DNA from 2 places in the Thermogemmatispora onikobensis genome. Region 2 is predicted to be linked to the other one. Evidence: riboswitches for the same ligand, from Rfam matches in the RefSeq annotation. Region 2 holds a riboswitch; the other holds the start of a gene.
The links. Region 2 has a riboswitch for cobalamin ahead of BGC09_RS05030 (ABC transporter substrate-binding protein). Riboswitches for the same ligand answer to the same signal wherever they lie in the genome.
Positions count from the first base shown of each region.

Region 1: it holds a riboswitch for cobalamin, as region 2 does, so the genes downstream of both, BGC09_RS17060 (ribonucleoside-diphosphate reductase subunit alpha) here and BGC09_RS05030 (ABC transporter substrate-binding protein) in region 2, are expected to answer to the same signal.

Region 1 is NZ_BDGT01000044.1:14,443-24,441, forward strand. Features, by position in the region: gene BGC09_RS17055 (ABC transporter permease) at 1-637, shown strand, start outside; cobalamin riboswitch at 763-995, shown strand; gene BGC09_RS17060 (ribonucleoside-diphosphate reductase subunit alpha) at 1,111-3,636, shown strand; gene BGC09_RS17065 (ribonucleotide-diphosphate reductase subunit beta) at 3,792-4,826, shown strand; gene metE (5-methyltetrahydropteroyltriglutamate--homocysteine S-methyltransferase) at 4,912-7,260, shown strand; gene BGC09_RS17075 (serine/threonine protein kinase) at 7,680-9,999, shown strand, end outside.
Region 2 is NZ_BDGT01000007.1:56,609-66,607, forward strand. Features, by position in the region: gene BGC09_RS22490 (hypothetical protein) at 11-208, shown strand; gene BGC09_RS05020 (PP2C family protein-serine/threonine phosphatase) at 297-1,850, shown strand; gene BGC09_RS05025 (DUF72 domain-containing protein) at 2,201-2,968, shown strand; cobalamin riboswitch at 3,069-3,357, shown strand; gene BGC09_RS05030 (ABC transporter substrate-binding protein) at 3,505-4,488, shown strand; gene BGC09_RS05035 (flagellar biosynthesis anti-sigma factor FlgM) at 4,758-5,183, shown strand; gene BGC09_RS05040 (4a-hydroxytetrahydrobiopterin dehydratase) at 5,540-5,902, shown strand; gene BGC09_RS05045 (SGNH/GDSL hydrolase family protein) at 6,373-7,062, shown strand; gene BGC09_RS05050 (ABC transporter permease) at 7,209-9,999, shown strand, end outside.

The DNA of each region.
Region 1 (9,999 bases), on a different contig from region 2:
CCGGGCCCTCAATGGCTGGAGCGCCGACGAACTGCTCACCCTCATCGGCGTCTACTTCCTCATCGGGGGCGCCATCAACATGATCATCATGCCCGGCATGAACCGCCTCATTGAGCAGGTTCGTCAGGGAACCCTCGACTACGTGCTCACCAAGCCCGAAGACGCCCAGCTGCTCGCCAGCATCCAGCAGATTGACATCTGGAAGCTCCTCGACATTCTGCTGGGGCTGGCCCTGCTGGCAGGGGCCACCCTCTGGCGCGGCAGTGTGCCCGGACCGCTCCAGCTGCTGGCCTTCGCTCTGACCTTGCTGGCTGGCACCGTCATCATCTATAGCTTTGTGCTCTTCCTGGCCACCCTCTCCTTCTGGTACGTGCGCATGGAAAATATCCTGGTCATCTTCGAGAGCATGTACGAGGCCGGGCGCTGGCCCGTCAACATCTACCCCGGCTGGTTGCGGGCCATCCTCACCTTCGTCGTCCCGGTAGCCTTCGCCGTCACCGTGCCCGCCGAAGCCCTGACCGCCCGTCTCACCTGGCTGGTCCTGGCGGGCACCCTCCTGCTCGCAGCCCTCGCACTGCTGGCCTCGCGCCTCTTCTGGCGCTTTGCCATTCGCTACTACAGTGGGGCCTCATCCTGAACTCCACCCCAAAAACAGGAAAGAAGTACCAGGGGAGAGCCAGCCTTTCCTGCTTGACTTCCGACACAACATATGGTATCTTACCGCCCGTACCTGCCTATATCTTGTGCTCATTGGCAACCGAAGAGAGAAAGACACCCACAGGGCGATGCTGTCGTGGCATCGCTGAAAGATGGGGGAAGTCCGGTGAGAATCCGGCGCTGTCGCGCAGCGGTAAGCTGCCCCGTCCCGATCGATCCCCGCCGCCGACAAAGATCCGAAGTGCGGAGGAGAGATCACCAGCACTCGCTGGCCTGAGAAGGCCAGCCAGCGGACGGAGGCGCTAAGCCCGAATGCCCACCTGTGGGATCTGGCTCGATCCCTTCGCGTGAAAGGGGAGACCAGCCGACAGCTCAGTCACGAGGCTGTCTGTGCGTGTCAGCCTGTTTCCGTCGAGGGAACAGGCTTTTTTCATCTCAAGGAGGGAAAACGGCATGTCATTCCCAGCGAACCAGACGCGCCCGGCCACACCCGTGGCCATCGACCCCGAGCAGGTGCTCGCCGAGGTCTGCCGCGGCTTTGAGGACCGCGCTGACCGCGCCCAGCTCCTGGAGGAGGTCCAGGCCACCTTGAGCGCCGGCCTCTCCGAAACGGAGCTGTGGCAGGCGCTGCTCCTGGTGGCGCGTGCCCATATCGAGCAAGAACCAGCCTTCAGCTACATCACGGCCCGCATCCTGCTGCTCTCGCTCTATCGGGAAGCGCTCAGCCCGGACGAGCACCTCCCCTGCAGCTTTACCGACATGGAAAACGCCTATCGGCGCTATCTGCCGCACTACATCCAGCGTGGCATCGACACCGGGCTGCTTGACCCCCGCCTGGCTGGCTTCGACCTCGAACGCATCGCGGCCCTCATCCGTCCGGAGCGCGACCTGCTCTTCACCTATCCGGGCCTGCAGACCCTCTACGACCGCTACCTGCTGCAATATGAGGGGCAGCGCTTCGAACTGCCGCAGCTGCTGTGGCTGCGCGTGGCGATGGGCCTGGCCCTCAACGAGACCCACAAGGAGCAGCGCGTCGCCGAGTTCTACGAGGTCCTCTCGCAGTTTTCTTTCACCCCGGCCACACCCACCCTCTTCAACGCCGGCACCTCTCACCCGCAGCTCTCCTCGTGCTACCTGACCACGGTCAATGACGACCTCTGGCACATCTTCAAGTGCATCCAGGACAATGCCCTGCTCTCCAAGTGGGCCGGCGGCCTGGGCAACGACTGGACGCGCGTGCGCGCTCTGGGCGCCCACATTCGTGGCACCAATGGCCGCAGCCAGGGCGTCATCCCCTTCCTCAAGGTCGTCAACGACACCGCCGTGGCCGTCAACCAGGGCGGCAAGCGCAAGGGGGCCGTCTGTGCCTACCTGGAAAACTGGCACCTGGACATCGAGGACTTCCTCGATCTGCGGCGCAACACGGGCGATGAGCGACGTCGCACCCATGATCTGCACACCGCCTGCTGGATCTCCGACGAATTCATGCGGCGCGTTGAGCGCGGAGAACAGTGGACCCTCTTCAGTCCCGACGAGGTTCCCGATCTGCACGAGCTGTATGGACGCGCCTTCACCGAGCGCTATCGGCACTACGAGCGCCTGGCCGATGAGGGGCAGATCCGCCTCTTCAAGCGCCTGCCGGCGGTCGAGCTGTGGCGCAAGATGCTGACTCGCCTCTTCGAGACCGGCCACCCCTGGCTGACCTGGAAGGACCCGGCCAATGTGCGCTCACCCCAGGACCACGCCGGCGTCATCCATAGCAGCAACCTCTGCACCGAGATCTTGCTCAACACCTCTGCAGAGGAGACGGCGGTCTGTAACCTCGGCTCACTGAACCTGGCGGCCCACATCGTCGATGGTCAGCTCGACCATGCAAAGTTACGGTCAACCATTCAAACGGCCATGCGCATGCTCGACAACGTCATCGACATCAACTACTACCCCACCCCGGAGGCACGCACGGCCAACCTGCGCCATCGCCCCGTGGGGCTGGGCATCATGGGCTTCCAGGATGCGCTCTTCCTGCTGGGCCTCAGCTACGCCTCACAAGAGGCGGTCGAGTTTGCCGATCGCAGCATGGAAGCCATTTCCTACTACGCCATCCTGGCTTCCAGCGAGCTGGCCGCCGAGCGCGGCCCCTACCCCAGCTACCGCGGCTCAAAGTGGGATCGCGGCCTGCTGCCCATCGATACCATTGCCTTACTGGAGCAGGAGCGCGGCGAACCTCTGGAGATGGATCGCTGCACGACGATGGACTGGGAGGCCGTCCGGACCCACATCCGCCAGCACGGCATGCGCAACAGCAATGTCCTGGCCATCGCCCCAACTGCCACCATCTCCCTCATCGTTGGGGCCAGCCCCTCGATCGAGCCAATCTACAAGAACCTCTACGTCAAAAGCACCCTGTCGGGTGAGTTCACTACCGTCAACACCTTCCTGGTCAACGATCTCAAGGCCGCCGGCCTCTGGAATACCGACATGCTGGAGGCCCTCAAGTATTATGATGGCTCCCTCCAGGAGCTGCCGATGGTACCAGAGGAACTCAAGCAGCGCTACCTGACGGCCTTCGAGATTGATCCACGCTGGCTGATCGAGTGCGCCAGCCGCCGCCAGAAATGGATCGACATGGGGCAGTCCCTCAATCTCTATCTGGCCTCGCCCAGCGGCAGGCAACTGCACGAGATCTACCTGCGGGCCTGGAAGAAGGGTCTCAAGACCACCTACTACCTGCGCACCCTGGCCGCCACCCAGGTCGAGAAGTCGACGGTCGATATCAATCGCTGGGGCATTCAGCCGCGCTGGATGAAGAACACCAGCCCCTCCAGTACCATCCAGATCAGGCGCGGAGCCTTCAAGGAGATCAGCCCGGCCTCGGGCACTGACCCCGACGACGCAGAGTCGATACTCCCGGCTCCTTCGTCAGCGACCAGCCCCGCCACCGCCTGCTCTCTCGACGACGAGTGTGAAGCGTGCCAGTAAAACGACTGCGCCCGGCTCACCCAGGAAGCGTGAGCCAGGCGCCAGGCGCTGCCTGCGCCGCTCTGGCGGTGATGCACTCCAACCGCTGCTGCCTGGCCCCGGTGCCGGGCCATGTACCAGCAAGTAAGGCACCCTAGGAGGAGAACCGTAGACCAATGGCGACGCACGCCTTCAATGAACAGGACATTCTCGCTGAGAAGCGTCTCATCAATGGACCAGCTGTCAGCGTTAACCAGCTGATGCCGCTCAAATATCGCTGGGCCTGGGAGCACTACCTCAACGGCTGCGCCAACCACTGGATGCCCAATGAGGTCCCAATGGCCAGCGACATCGAACTCTGGCGCAGCCAGCGCCTCTCCGAGGCCGAGCGCCTGGTCATCATGCGCAACCTCGGCTTCTTTGCTACCGCCGAGAGCCTGGTGGGCAATAACCTGGTCCTGGCTATCTTCAAGCACATCACCAACGCCGAATGTCGCCAGTATCTGCTCCGGCAAGCCTTTGAGGAGGCGGTCCATACTCACGCTTTCCTCTATATCGTCGAGAGCCTGGGCCTGGACGAACGCGAAGTCTTCACCATGTATCACCGCATCCCTGCCATTCAGCGCAAGGATGCCTTCGAAATGAAGCTCACTTCCGCCCTCCTTGACCCCACCTTCTCGACCGCCGAGCCGGAACAGGCTCAGCAGTTCCTGGACAACCTCATCGGCTACTATGTGATCATGGAGGGCATCTTCTTCTACAGCGGCTTCGCCATGATCCTCTCCTTCCACCGACGCAACCTCATGACCGGTATTGGCCAGCAGTTCCAGTATATCCTGCGTGACGAAACCATCCATCTCAACTTCGGCATTGACCTGATCAACGGGATCAAGGTTGAGAATCCTGGCCTCTGGACACCCGAGTTTGAGCGGCATATCATGGAATTGATTGAGGAGGCAGTGGAGTTAGAGATTGCCTACGCACACGACTGCCTGCCAGAGGGGATCGCGGGCCTCCAGGCGCCGGCCTTTGCTCGCTATGTCCGCCATATCGCCGACCGGCGCCTGGAGCGCATCGGCTTGCCGGCGGTCTACCACGAGCCGCATCCCTTCCCCTGGCTGAGCGAGACCATTGACTTGAGTAAGGAAAAGAATTTCTTTGAGACACGGGTCACGGAGTACCGGTCGGCGGCAACGCTCGAATGGGACTAAGGTGGATGAGCGCACCCGCACCGTCCCGCTTGCCGCTGAAGCGGACCGGACCGGACCAGATGCGAGAAAAGGAAGAGGGAGGAGTATGGTGCAGGCTACCAATCTCGGCTACCCGCGCATTGGCGCAAAACGCGAGCTGAAACGGGCGCTTGAGCAGTTCTGGGCGGGGAAACTCGACGAGCAAGGACTGCGCGAGCAGGCCGCGACGCTGCGCCGGCAACACTGGCAGCTCCAGCAGCGCCTGGGGCTGGACCAGATCCCGGCGAACGACTTTTCCCTGTATGACCACGTGCTGGATATGGCACTGGTAGTAGGGGCAGTTCCGCGGCGCTATCGCCGCGCCGGCGGCACCGGTGCGCCGGAGCTGGACCTGTCGACCTATTTTGCGATGGCCCGCGGCATTGAGGCCGGTCCGGGTGGCGAGGCGGTGCCGCCGATGGAGATGACCAAATGGTTCGACACCAATTATCATTATATCGTGCCCGAATTTGAGGAAGATCTCTCGTTTCGCCTCGCCTCAACCAAGCCACTCGATGAGTTCAACGAGGCCAAAGCCTTGGGCATCCAGACGCGCCCGGTTCTGCTGGGACCCGTCTCGTTCCTGCTCCTCGGCAAGACGCACCGCGAGAACCTCTCGCCCCTGACGCTGCTGGAGCAGCTGCTGCCGGTCTACGAGGAGCTGCTCCAGCGCCTGGCCGCCGCAGGAGCCGGGTGGGTGCAGCTGGATGAGCCATGCCTGGTGCTCGACCTGGAGCCGGCCACCCTGCGGGCCATCGAGCAGAGCTACGCCCGGCTCAGTCAGGCAGCGCCGCAGCTGCGTCTGCTGTTGGCGACCTACTTCGGCGACCTCGGCCTGGCCCTCTCAACGGTGCTGCACCTCCCAGTGGCTGCCGTTCATCTCGACCTGGTGCGCGCCCCGCAGCAGCTGGAGCGCGCCCTGGCCGAAGCTCCCTCGACACTGACGCTCTCGCTGGGTATCGTCGACGGGCGCAACGTCTGGCGCACCGATTTCGAGCAGGCCCTCACCCTCATCGAGCAGGCCGTCGCGCAACTCGGCTTGGAGCGTGTCCTGCTGGCTCCCTCCTGCTCGCTCTTGCATGTACCAGTCGACCTGGAGCTGGAGAGCGAGCTGGACGCCGAACTGAAGCAGTGGCTGGCCTTCGCCAACCAGAAGCTGCAGGAAATCGTCCTCCTGACGCGCGCGGCCAACGAAGGACGCCAGGCCATCACCGAGGAGCTGGAGCACAATCGCCAGGCCATCGAGCGCCGGCGCGCTTCGCCTCGCATCCATAGCGAGGAGGTGGCTCAGCGCGTGCGCCAGGCGCGGGCGCAGCCTGCGCGGCGCCAGAATCCTTACCCTGTGCGCCGCCAGCGCCAGCGTGCTCAGCTGCAGCTCCCACCCCTGCCAACTACGACCATCGGCTCCTTCCCGCAGACCGACGAAGTGCGGGCGGCCCGGGCCGCCTTCAAGAATGGGCGCCTGGACCCGGCTGGCTATGAGGCCTTTCTGCGCGGCGAGATCGAGCGCACCATTCGCTTCCAGGAAGAGATCGGCCTCGACGTCCTGGTGCATGGGGAATTCGAGCGCAGCGACATGGTCGAGTACTTCGCTGAGCAGCTCGACGGCTTCCTCTTCACGCGCAATGGCTGGGTGCAGAGCTATGGCTCGCGCTGCGTGCGCCCGCCAGTCATCTACGGCGATGTCCAGCGCCGCGGCCCCATGACCGTGCGCTGGTCAACCTTTGCCCAGTCGCTGACAACGCGCCCCATCAAGGGCATGCTCACTGGCCCGGTGACCATGATGCAATGGTCGTTTGTTCGTGACGACCAGCCGCGGGCCGAAACTTGCTATCAGCTGGCGCTGGCGCTCCACGACGAGGTGCAGGACCTGGAAGCGGCTGGCATCCGGCTCATCCAGATCGATGAGCCTGCTCTGCGCGAGGGCCTGCCCCTGCGCCGCTCGGAATGGGCCAGCTACCTTGACTGGGCCGTCGACTGCTTCCGCCTGGTCTCGGCCTCGGTGCGCGACGAGACGCAGATCCATACCCACATGTGCTACGCCGAGTTCGGCGATATCATCGAAGCTATCGCCGCGATGGACGCTGACGTCCTCTCCATCGAAGCCTCGCGCTCGCGCCTGGAGTTGCTTAATGTCTTTGTCCGCTACCGCTATCCGAATGAGATCGGGCCAGGCGTCTACGATGTGCATTCGCCGCATGTCCCTTCGGTGAGCGAGTACGAGCAGCGCCTGCTGCGTATCCTGGAAGTGCTACCTGCTGAACAGCTCTGGGTCAATCCCGACTGTGGCCTCAAAACTCGCCGCTGGGAGGAGGTCAGGCCAGCTCTGACCCACTTGGTCCAGGCTGTGCGCGCCGTACGCGCGCGGCTGGAAAGCGGGCAGGGCCTGGCGGAATCCCAGCAGCCGGCCCGCTAGCTACAGGAGTAGATCGACAGCAGCGCCGGTCAGGTAGGGTGCAGCCAGTCTGGCTCTCTGGTTGCCTGGCCTCGCCGGCGCTGCTCGCCTTCTTCCCCTCCTCGCCCGCACCCGCACTGTGAACGAGGTCACACTGCGTCTGTGAGCTGCGTCCTGGCAGCAGTTGCTCTCCTCCGCTATCGTGCCATGCAGATGATGCAGATGAGGCGGGCAGATGACAGGGACTCTCGCGCAGCGCAGACCGGCTAGCCACCAGCCCGTCATCGGGCGCGCTTTCTTTAGCTGGAGCACAGCTGGCCTGAGACAACTGTCTCGCTCTCTTCTCCCTGTGTGAGGAAAAAGCAGGACTGATCATCTGATGATCTCGTATCTATCTTTCTTTCACTCTTCTGGGTTCGTGGCTTCAACGAGGTGAACGCATGACAACTGCGGGCGAAGCAGGGACGCCAGATGCCTACCGCCTGAGCCGTCTCCTGGGAAAAACCAGTCTCGCCGAGACCTATCTTGGCGAGGAGCGCGCCAGTGGCACCCCCATTGTCTTCAAGCGGTTGACGCTGCCCCTGAACGAGGGCGACCGCCAGCGTTTGCTTGCAATGCTGCAAGCCTCTGCGCGCATCCTTCACCCTGCCCTGGTGCGAGTACGTGCTGTGGGCTTGCACGATAATGCTCCTTTCGCGGTGACAGAGTATGCACCCGCTGGCTCGCTACGCCAGCGCTATCCGCGGGGAATACGCCTGCGACCAGAAATCCTGCTCTCGTTTCTTCCGCAACTCGGGTCGGCCTTGCAGCATCTGCACCGTCAAGGCGTCTTCCACCTGGACCTCAAGCCCGAGAACATCTTGCTGAAGGCCGATGGGAACGTGATGCTCAGCGATGCCGGCTGGCTGAGCGTGCCAGCACTGCTGCAGGTGCGCCTGACCGCCGAGCCCCATAGCGCGGCCTATCTGGCCCCCGAGCAGCTTCTGGGCTTGCCAGTAGCGGCCAGCGACCAGTATGCTCTGGCCTGCTTGCTCTACGACTGGCTGAGTGGACAGCCGCCGTTTGTTGGCTCTCCCCGAGACGTCTGTAGACAGCATCTGTATGCACCCCCGCCCCCACTGGCAACCTCTGTGCCGGCAGCGTTGACGATGGTGCTCTGGCGCGCCCTGGAGAAAGACCCTGGCAAGCGCTTCCCCAGCGTCACCGCCTTCGTCGAGGCATATACGCAAGCCTTGCGTGGAACGGCCAGCCGACCAGCCAGCACCTCCGTCTCTTCCAAAGAGAGTTCTCCCAGCCACACGCCCTCGGCGCCACCACCCGCTCCGTCGGAGCTGGTACTCCACCAACAGGAGGGGAGAAGAGAGGAGGAGACGGGTCAGCCTCCCTCCTGCCGGCTGTGCGGTCGGCCCCTCCCCACAAGCAGCAGACCACTGGCCTGTCCTGTCTGTGGCTACCCGGCGGATCTCCAGGAGGAGCAACGCTTCCTGGAGCAGCTGACGAGTGAACTGAGTCGCCTGGCCCACGCTGGCGCGGCCTCGCTGCCATTGGGCGTACTGGCAGCGTTTTCTGTCCCCTCACTGCTGGCGCTCAGGCGCGAGGCCCACGCTGGTCATGCCTCCTTGCCGTTGGGGCTGGCCGTTGACCGCTACTGGCACCGCTTGATGGAGGTGCGACGCCTCCTTGCCACTGCCTCCGAGCGTGCGCGTCTGAGCCAGCCAGCCAGTCCTTCGCCTTCCCTGCAGCAAAGAACCCAGGGCGAGGCAACTTTTCCCACTGCCTCCTCTCAGCAGACCTCAGCAGCCACGCCCGTCAAGCCAGCCTCCCAGCAGCAGATCAGGCAAGAGCTGCCTGACTCGGCAGCGCCATCACCGGCACCCTCGCAACGGGAGTCCCAAAGCGCACCTGCTGCCCCCGTAGATTCCCAACCACAGGTGGTCGCTGCGGCCCGAGAAGCGGCGGGTGTCGGCCCGACCCCTGCCCCTGCTCCTGTACCATCGGCGCCTCCGCCCCCGCTCCCGTCCCGCCCCAGTCCCATTGCTACCTTGCGACCGCTGGTTGAGTCGCCTGTGGCTCTGATGGTTGCTCTGGGAACCTTTCTTCTGCTTGCTGCGCTTGTGGTCTTCCACATTGCCGATCAATCCCATGCCCTCCCGGTGACCATTTGCGCTCAAGGCTTTTTTGCTCTGATGATGATCATCACTGGCCGCTCTTATCGATTCCATGAGTTTAGAGGTATCTATGCCATCTTCTTCGCCCTCACGGTGCCACTGCTCTTCCCCGATCTGGAGCCGTTCCTTCAGCACTACCAGCCCTGGCTGCTGGCCTTAACGGCGCTCTACGCAGCGGTGACCTATGGGGTGCTGGCCGTCTCCCAGCGCTTCGCCCCGTTTGCGATCCTCTGCGCTGTGGCCCTGGTGGTCTCGACCGTCTCCCTGGTTGGGGCCGTTTTTGGCAGCCAGGGATGGCTCTGGATACGCTGGGTGCCGGCTGGCCTGCTCGCGCTGGCGCTGGTCGAGGCGGAAGCCCTGGGAGCACCACCCCAGGGGGCACGTGGCTCACCTCTGGCCCGGCTACTCTATAGCTCCTGGGATGTGTTGCGGCTGCCACTGGCCTTTTCATCACAGACGCTGGCCTACACGATCACTGGACTGGCGTTCATCGGTAGCCCCATCCTGCTCATCCTCCTCTGGACATCGACGCCAGTGGAGGAAACACTGCGCGTCGCGACGTCGGCTCCTGTGACCTTACTCCTGGCCTCCG
Region 2 (9,999 bases):
TCCACTTCTTGTGAATTGTCAAGCCCCTTCCCTCGTTGGCTCTCAAGGCTGGGGGGTCCTGATCTATCCTGCCCGGCTCTTCGAGGTCAGGTTGCCCGCCCGCTGGGAGGGAGGGGGCTGGCGTCCGCTCTCTGGCGTTTGCGGGCGCATGTACCAGGAATTTTGGATGGTCATGCTGCACACTGTGCGAAGTGGTGAGTATACTTAATATTGTTGGCAAGAATTGCAAGAAACGCACGATGCTGAGCTGATTGTGAGTGCCCGGCGCGACCTGGTAAAGAGAGGATAACGAAGCGATGCTGGGGCAATTCAACATCGGCTACGGGGTCCGCCAGATTCCGCTGCCCGCGCGGGCGCTAGCCTGGTTCTGTGCGCTGGCTATCCTGGTTTGGGTTTCGGGCGGCTTCCCGCCTCATGCCTGGTTGCTGCTCTGGCAGACGCTCCAGCAGCTGCCAGTGCTCTGGGCGGCCCGCGGTCCCGCTCTTCTTCCCCCTTTAGTGGGATTGGTTATCCTGGCCCTGCTGCTGGTCGCGGCCTGGATAGGGCTATTGCTGGCTGGCTGGCGTCTCCTGCGGACCTGCTGGACCTCCTGGCAGGAGCGTCGGCTGCTCAAGCAGGAGCTTGAGCAGTTGCGCGAAGCTGAGGTCCAGGCGACCCGGGCCGCGAGGCGCTATCAACCCGGCGCCGGGGAACGGTCCCGTTCGCAACCGTTATCGGCCTACGGCGGAGCGCCTCCTTCCCACACTCCCTGGGCTGGCTCTTCTGACTCGCTCTCACACCCGCCGGTTTCCGTCCCAGCTTCCTCTCCCGGTGTTGAGGCGAGTGTCGCCCCTTCTCTGGAGTCGCGGCGCGCTCTTTGGGCCGATTTCCCTACGCAGGTCGATCTCTCTCTCTCGTCCCCACCTGCTCTCTCCGCGCTGATGGCGGCCCCCACCGAGGAGCAGCTCGCCTTTCCCACCGCTGCAGAGGCCCAGGTCTTTGAGACTCCCACCACTGATAGGCCAACCTCAGTGGAGAAGAGTATTGGTGGACAACGTACGGAGACGCTGACGGGCCTGCCGCCGAAAGGAGCGCTGGTCATTCGTATGGGGGCGATCACCGACCCCGGCCTCAAGCGTAAGCATAAGCCCAATGAAGATAACCTGGTTGCTATTCAGCAGCAACGTACCCATAGTGGCCAGACCTTCGGCCTCTGTGTGGTGGCTGATGGAATGGGTGGCCATTCCAATGGCCGTGAGGCGAGTCGTCTGGTGGTCGAGACCTTTTGCGAGCTGGCCCTGCCCGCGCTGACGAATTCGATCGAGAACGATGAGGCTTTCTTGACTGGCGTTCTGGTTGATGCGCTGCAACACGCGAATCTGAAGCTCTACCAGCGCAATCGCGCCGAGAAGGCCGATATGGGAACAACAGTGACGGCGGCCTTGCTGCTCGATAGGATGGCCTACGTGCTGAATGTAGGCGATAGTCGAACATATCTCTATCGTCCGGCAACGGGCCTGACCCAGGTCACGCAAGATCATTCGGTCGTGGCGCGCTTACTGAGTGCAGGCTCTATTTCGCGTGAGGATGTCTATCGTCATCCGCAGCGCAATCAGATTTATCGCTGCCTGGGGGATCGTGCGGCGGTCGAGGTCGATGTCTTTGCCGTGCCTTTGCTGAGGGGCGATAAGCTGCTCCTGTGTTCAGATGGCTTGTGGGAGATGGTGCGCGATCCTCAGATTGAGCATCTGCTGGGCCTCAATGCTGATCCTGTGACGATTTGTCAGTGTCTGCTGCAGGCGGCACTCGACGGCGGCGGCGATGATAATGTGAGTGTCATCGTGGTCGAGGTGCTACAGGTCGCGGCCTGAAGCTGGACCGACCCCTGGCCTTCTGGGGCGGGATGAGCTGGCTGTACCTCTATTGTCTGTCTGGCTGTCTGGTATCTTCCTGATGTTCCCTCTGCTTATTGGCTTCCTCCGTCGCGGAGTCTTTCGGCGCCTGCGGTGGGCGCATTGGCTCTTGGAGAACGGTCATCGGGAGATGCAAGCGATCGAGCGAAGGTGTAGAATGAACGGGGAAGTCGTCAAATCGGCCAGACTGGCACGATCTGGCTGCCCTGTCTGGCCGGCTGATCCTGGCGCTGACTGCCGGTCGCGATGCAGGAAAGACCGTGCTCCTTTGGTTGGGGAGCCTGGCGAGGCGAGAGGGAGGCCGAGCGATGACAGTCTGGATTGGTACCTCTGGCTGGCTCTATCCGCACTGGGTGGGCCGCTTCTATCCGCCTGATTTGCCTGCACAGGAGTATCTGCCCTATTATGCCCGACATTTTGCCACGGTCGAGATTAATAGGAGCTTCTATCGCCTGCCCTCGCCTTCGCAGTTTGCTCTGTGGGCCGAGCAGGTGGGCTTTCATCCCCGTTTTCGCTTCGCGGTCAAGGCCAGTCGCTATCTGACGCACATGAAGAGGCTGCGCGATGCGGCTGAGCCGCAGGCGCGCTTGCTGGAGGCGGTGCGCGGTTTGGGTCAGCGCCTGGGGCCGCTGCTTTATCAGCTTCCGCCCCGCTGGCGGAGCGACCTGGGGCGTCTGGCGGACTTTCTTCGATTGCTACCGCGCGGGCTGGCGGTGGCTTTTGAGTTTCGTGACCCTTCCTGGTTACGAGGGGTCGAGGGTGAGCGCTTGGGTGCTCTGCTGGCGGGGGCGGGCTGCGCCCTGGTGCTGGCAGTTGGGGGAGAGCTGCCCACGCCCGTAGATCTGCCAGCAACGGCGGCCTTTCGCTATGTGCGCTTCCACAGCGGGCAGGCCGGTCCTTGCTTCGGCGAGACGGAGCTGGTTTTCTGGGCCGAGTGGTTGAGCAGAGAGGCCGGGAAGGGGCGCGAGTGCTATGCCTATTTCAATAATGATAGCGAGGGGTATGCGCTGCGCAATGCCGCACGCCTGCGCGAGCTGGTTGCGGCTCACCTGGGAGCTGAAGCGGTGGCCTTCTAAGGGTCTCCCAGCGAGAAGGAGGGCGCTCTTGTCCCGGAACGGCGACCGCCCTGGGTTGACAGCCAGGCAGCCTCTTGCATATACTTCCTCTGCCAGCAGTGAAACGTGCGATGCATCAGGTGGCCGGAAATGTTTGCGCTCATTTCCGGCAGAATAGGGAAGCCGGTGAGAATCCGGCGCAGTCGCGCTACTGTGACTGGCGAGCACTTTGACGGCCCGTTCGCTCCCCACTGCGGGCGGGTGCGACCAGGTAAATAACAAGCAAGCAAGCCACTGTTCCTGTGTAAGCCTGTATCTTTACGTCTGCGGGCCAGGCCAGGGAATGGGAAGGCGCGTCAAGGTGCGTTTGAGCCAGAAGCCAGGAGACCTGCCTGATGCCAGTGGCCCATGTTCCTTCGCGTCAAAGGAGCAGGCGGACTATCAACCACCAAAGCGAGCTGACCCGCTGCTTCTCCGGTCCTTTTGTGTTGTGGTTGCGCCCCCTCTACGCGAGGTGACAATGGACGGCTATCTTTTGCTGTGGAGGAGTGAGCTTTATGCGCATCCTTGTCATCTCCCGACGGCTGTTCCCGTGTTTATTGGTTGTGGGCTTGCTCTTGCTTGCCGCCTGTGGACAGAGCCAGAGTAGCGGCAGCGCGGCGCGGCCAAGCCCCACGCCAACAGTGGTACGCGATATCTATGGCACGCCGGTGGTCTTCCCGAAGACGGCCCCGCAGCGCCTTATTTCCCTGGTGCCCAACATGAGCGAGATTCTGGCTGCACTCCACCTGGAGAGCCGGATTGTGGCGGTCGACTACTATACGGACTACCCGTCGCAACTGACCCAACTCCCGCGTATCTCGGATGCCAACGGCAACTATAATGTAGAGCGGATTGTGGCGCTGCATCCCGACCTGGTGCTCAGCTCCGGTGGCCTCACGGAGAAGTACGATGCGCAACTGGTGCGTCTGGGCGTGCATGTGGTTGATTTGCCAGACAATACGATTGCGCTGATGCTGGCTGAGATTCAGACCGTTGGGCGCCTGACCTTCACGGAGAGCGCCGCGGATGCGCTGGTCAGGCAGCTGCAGCAGCGCATTGCTCAGATCCGCCAGGCGGTGAAAGGAACGACGGCGCCCACAGTAATGCTGGAAGCCGATGATAGCACGCCTGGCAAGCCCTATGTCTTTGGCGGTGGGACGTTTGGCGATGAGCTGCTGCAGGAGGCTAATGCAGTCAATGTCTTCCATGATAATACGAGCAATGGCGGCTATCCCCAGGTCACCGATGAGGCGGTGATCCGCGCCAATCCCCAATACATTATTCTGACCGAGGACCCGCGCTATGGCGGTGATCCGCAACTGGTCTATCGCCGTTCCAATTGGGGCCAGATTACTGCGCTCAAGCTACGCCATGTCTATCATCTCAATACCGATCTGATGCAGCGTCCGGGGCCGCGCCTCGTCGATGGTCTGCAGTGCCTGGCCCAACTGCTGCACCCGCAAGTCTTTAGCGGCTCCCTGCCAGCCTATTGCCAGTAAGCGAGAGGAAGCGGGCAGCGAAAGTAGAAGGAAGGCCAGGCCAGGTCAGGCCACGGCACTGGGCAGGCGATAGGAATCAGGGACTTCTGGTCTCTCGAATTAGCGACAAATACCCCTTACCTGGGGCGGGTTCCGGCTTTTACACTGGAAAGAGGCATAGGCCCCCTGCTGGGGAGCGAAGGCGTTCCGTCGCCGGTGCCCGTGGCAAGCGCTCCGTTGGCTATTGCTGGCGACGCAGTGATCGAAGAAAGAGAGGAGTCCTGATCACCATGCGCATTCGGCAAGTGACTCGGGCGGGCGGAGGGTCGAGGCGCAGCCGGGCAGCGCTCTCAAGGGTTGACGCGGCCCAGGCCAGTGCATCGGGGCAGAGCTGGCAGCCCACATCTCTGCAGGACAAAGGGGCCGGTTGGCGGCCCTGGCTGGGCGAGCGCGAGCGTGACGATGAGCGCTATCTGCGGCCTGCGCTGCCTCGCAGGCGGCGTTCCTCTCCTGTTGGTAGCGGGCCAGACGGACACGGGGCACCTGGTGAGGCGCAGCTGCACCCAGGCGAGACAGCGCTCTCCGGGCCAGAGCTGGCGGCCCTGGTCGAACAGGAACGCGCGGAGCGAGTGGCGGCGCTGAGGGTGCGTCTGGCCGCGGGCAGGTACCAAGTTGATAGTGTTGCGCTGGCCCGCAGGATGCTAGGGGATCACTAGGGACGGCTGAGCGCTGAGGCTGAGTGGCAGTCAGCGCCGGGAATGGGAAGCTCTTTCCGTATGTGTGGCGCGATCCTTCAGGGAGGTTAAGGGTGGTCGGGAATGTTGGGGGAGCGTGCCGGGCCAGCCACCGGTCCTGGGGGCGGGCAGGTGGGTCCGCCAGCAGGCAGAGGTGGAATGGCTCGGACGCTCTCCTTTTTTGGCAGTGGCGGGAGTGAGACCTCCTCGGCTATACTGAACACTGACAGGTCTGTCTCTCGCGAGAGCGGCCTCGCTTATGTGCTTGCTCGACCTTGTTTCCGTGCGTGTTGTTGTTCGTCAGGTTCCCCACAAGGAAAGACGGGAGGGAGGTACCTATGCAGGATTTGGCTCAGATGCGCTGTGTCCCTTGTCGCGGCGGCGAGCCAGCTTTGTCCGATGCTGAGATCAAGAATTTGCTGGCTCAGCTCCCGGGCTGGCAGGTGGCCGAGGTGGATGGAATCAAGCGCATTGAAAAGACTTTCCATTTTGATAACTTCGCGCACGCTCTCGCGTTTACGGATAGGGTTGGCGCTCTTGCTGAAGAACAGGATCATCACCCGCAGCTGGTGACCGAATGGGGGCAGGTGAAGGTCGCCTTCTGGACCCACGCCGTGGGCGGGTTGCATCAAAATGACTTCATTATGGCGGCTAAAACGGAGGCGGCCTTTGCTCAGGCCGAAGGCCGCAAGCCATCTTAGCTGCCTGAAGCCGCGCTGAGAGGCCCTGAACATCAGTCTGCAACACCGGCCTGCGGGAGGCCCGACTTGGGCTTGCCCACTCAAGGCTGGCCAGGGAGCCATCTCACGGCTCCCTGTTGGGGCCTTTCTCTTCGCTCTCTCGGGGCTTCCTTCCTCTCTCCCCCTGCACCGCATACTTTTTCCCCTGGCTGCTCTCTCGACACGCCCGTTGATGTCGATAATTTGACATAGTATGATATTCAAAGAGATGATATAATCCGCATAGAGAGGCAGATTGTCATTGCACTAGAGGAAATCTCAAAGATCCGTGCCTGGGCATGAGGATGACAGCGAAGGATTGGACTCGCTGGGCTGGCGTCAGCCGGCCCAGGTCTGACAGTAGTAAAGGCAAGGATAGCCTACTGCAGCGGCCCTGGCCAGCGGCAGGGTCTTGGTGGCCTGGATCGTGGTCGGGTCGTTTATCTCGACCGATGGCCAACCTGTGGCTGTTGGTCAGCCTCCTCTGCGGCCTCTGCCTGCTTGGCGCCTGCGGCCCGACGAGTGAAGCGCCCGTTGCTACCGACGAGCTGGGAACCTTTCATAAAGGTCTTATCTACGTCGCCATTGGCGCTTCCGACTCTTTTGGTTTTGGCACGGCTGATCCCTACGCCGATAACTGGCCCATCGACCTGGCTCACAAGCTTGGCCCCTCCGTTCACCTGGTCAACCTCGGCATTCCTGGGATTCATCTCCATCAGGCCCTGCGTCTGGAGCTGCCCATCGCGCTCGATGTCCATCCTGACATCGTGACGATCTGGCTGGCCGTGAACGATTTGGCCGATCAGGTACCGGTGACGGCCTACGCGCGCGATCTGGATCTGCTCCTCTCGCGCCTGCAGGCAGGGGCGCCGCGAGCGAAGATCGCCATCGCCAATGTGCCTGACCTGACGCTGCTTCCGCACTTCCGCTCGTTCGATCAGCAATGGCTACGCTCTCAGATCCAGCTGTATAACGCTGCCATTGCTGATAATGTCAGGAGGCACCATCTGATCCTCGTTGATCTGTCGCAGCAGCGCTACAATCTGGCCCGCCATCCCGAGTACGTGAGTGACGATGGCCTCCATCCGAGCGTCATCGGCTACGTAGCTCTGGCTGATCTCTTTTATCAGGCTTTGCGCTGAGACAGGGCGCGGCCTGGCGCCGCTTGAGCGACAGAGGCCGGTAGTGTGTGTGACCCGGCAGATAAGCAGTAAGGCAGGCTGCCACGGAGGAGGGCAGCTGTGACAGGAGGTATCGGACAGGCTCAGTCAGTTTGCAAGAACGTGGCATGACGGAACTTTTTGGCATCCCACTAGATACGCTCAGCACAATCCTGCTGACCATTACCCTGGCGATTGTGGCGCTGGTTCTGGTACTGGCGCTGGGCAATCGGCTTTTTTTTAAGATCGGTGTGCGCAACATCCCGCGGCGGCGCACGCAGATGATGCTGATCATCTTCGCGCTCATGCTGTCGACTACGCTGCTCTCTAGCGCCCTGGCAACCGGTGATGTTATGACAGGCGCGGTGCGCAGTGTGGCGACCTACAATGTGGGCAACGTTGATGAGACGATCGAGGGTGGCTCTGGTGATCTGGGCTTCTTCGACGAGGCAGTCTATTATCGCCTGCGGGCGCAGCTGCGTGACGACCCCGACATTGCGGCCCTGGGGGCGGCCATTATGGAACATGACCTGCTGGTGGCCGATCAGACCTCGCGTCAGGTGCGCTCGGCTGTAACAGCTCTGGCTGCTCTGCCAGGTAGCGAGGATGGATTTGGGGGGATTGTGGCCGAGGATGGCAAGGGCCGTTTACATCTCACCTCGCTGGGTCGCAACGAGGTCTATCTGAATCGGACACTGGCGCAGCTTTTAAACGCTCATGCGGGCGATCGCCTCTATCTCTACTCACAGCGCTGGCCAGGGCAGCGCTATGAGGTGCGTGTGCGTGCTATTGCCGATAGCAGCGGCATGATAGGCGAAACGCCTTTCATTGTCAGTCAGGTGCAGCTCTTTCGGCGAATTGAGCAGTGCGGCGAGGCCATCACGCAGATTTTCGTGGCCAATCGCGGGAGCGATGGACCTGATAGCATTGCCATCTCCGATCGCGTCGAAGAGAAGCTAGAGCGGCTCATCCCGCGCAACGTCCATGTCATTGAGGTCAAGAAGCTCGCTATTCTCAACTCGGAGAAGGCGCAAGACATTTTCTCGCGCATCTTCGTGTTATTCACCCTCTTTATTGTGGCCATTGGGATGCTGCTCATCTTTCTCATCTTCGTGCTGTTGGCGGCGGAACGGAGGGTTGAGATGGGCATGGCCCGGGCTGTTGGGGTACTGCGTCGTCATCTGGTCTTGACCTTCCTCTTCGAAGGGGCGATCTACGATTTGCTGGCCTCCTTCATCGGCCTGGCGCTTGGCGTGGCCATTGGGGCCTTGCTGGTGCTGCTGCTCGGGCCGGTGCTGGAGCGCTTCGACTTTCCGCTCAAGCTGACCTTTCAGCCGCGCAGTCTGCTCATCGCCTACTGTCTTGGTGCCATCTTCACCTTCTGCGCTGTGACGGTCTCTGCCTGGCTAGTGAGTCGTATGACCGTGGTGGAGGCTCTGCGCAATCTGCCGGAGCCCGAGCGGCGATCGCGCACGCTGGCGGAGCTGAGGGAGCTATTTGGGCTGGTGGGGAAGGCGCTGCGTCAGCGCAGTCGTCGCCTGCTCAGCTATCTCAGCGAGCTGCTCATCGAGAGCGGGCGGGCCCTGGTCCTCGCGGGCCTGCTTCCGTTACTGGTGGGCCTCGGGCTGCTCTCCTATGGTCTGACAGAGCGCCTGGTAGCTCCCTTCTCCCTGGGCCTCTCGCTCCTGGTCATTGGTGGCTGTCTGTTTCTCAAGACCGGCATGGTGGCTTTTAGTCCTGCCAGGTACAAGCCGCAGGTTCGTCGTCTCGGCGAGCGGCTGGTGCCGGCCATTGCTGGCCTGCTCATCTGTGCCTACTGGGCTGTTCCTTTCGACCTCTTCGCCTCCTTGGGCCTGGTGCGTTTTCGCTCCAGCATCGAAGTCTTCTTTCTGGCTGGTTTTATGATGACACTGGGGATTGTCTGGGCCCTTGTTGCCAACGGCGAGCTGCTGGTCAAGCCGCTGCTGGCGCTCTCGCGCGTGTGTCCACGTCTGCATCTATTGGCCCGTCTGATGGCCTCCTATCCGCTGCACTATCGTTTTCGCATGGGGCTGAGCGTGATGATGTTCAGCCTGGTTGTTTTTGCTTTGACCGTGATGACCGTGATCACGGCGGCCATGCAGCACAGCTACACCGACATTAATCTGCAGACCGGCGGCTACGATATTCAGGCCATTCCCTACTTTCGGCCCTTGTTGTCCAGTCAGGGAAAAGAGGCCCCTGATGAGCAATTGCGGGCCATGCTGGCGCGGCATGGCATTGATCCTGGGGCTTTCAGCGCCATCGGGGTGCGCACCACGACGCTGGTGGGGGTCATTCAGCCGACAGCCTCTCAGCCGGCCTGGCGGCTCTATCCGGCTCAGGTGATCAGTGGGGGCTTTCTCCAGGGCTATGGTTTGCATTTGGTGGCGCGCGCGCGGGGTTTCAACAGTGATGCCGCTGTCTGGGAGGCGCTGCAAGAGCATCCGAACTACGCCTTGATTGACAGCAGTGCCCTGGCGGCCAGCCTGGGGGCCCGTGGTTCGCCTGGGGTTTATGATCCCTCGGCGCCGACGGCCAGTGAGGCTGGAGCCCCGCTCACGCCGCCCGGCCTCGATCCTTACTATACCTTTGCCCTCAGTGGGATCTCGCTGGGAGAAACGAGCTTCACGCCGCAAAGCCTCTGGGTGACGCGCTCGCCGGGGGGTGATGGTCTTTCTGCCTTGCTCAATGCCTCGGTCGCCAAGCTCACCATTATTGGTGTGGTTGATAATAGCAATGGAGATCATTTCGGACTCTACATATCGCAGCGACTCTATGGTTCAATTGCACCCGCTCCGAACAATCCCGAAGTCCAGGCGTATTACTTTAAGGTGGCGCCAGGTCAGGATAAGCGAGCGTTGGCCTTGCAGCTTGGCTCGGCCTTTCTCGACGAGGGCC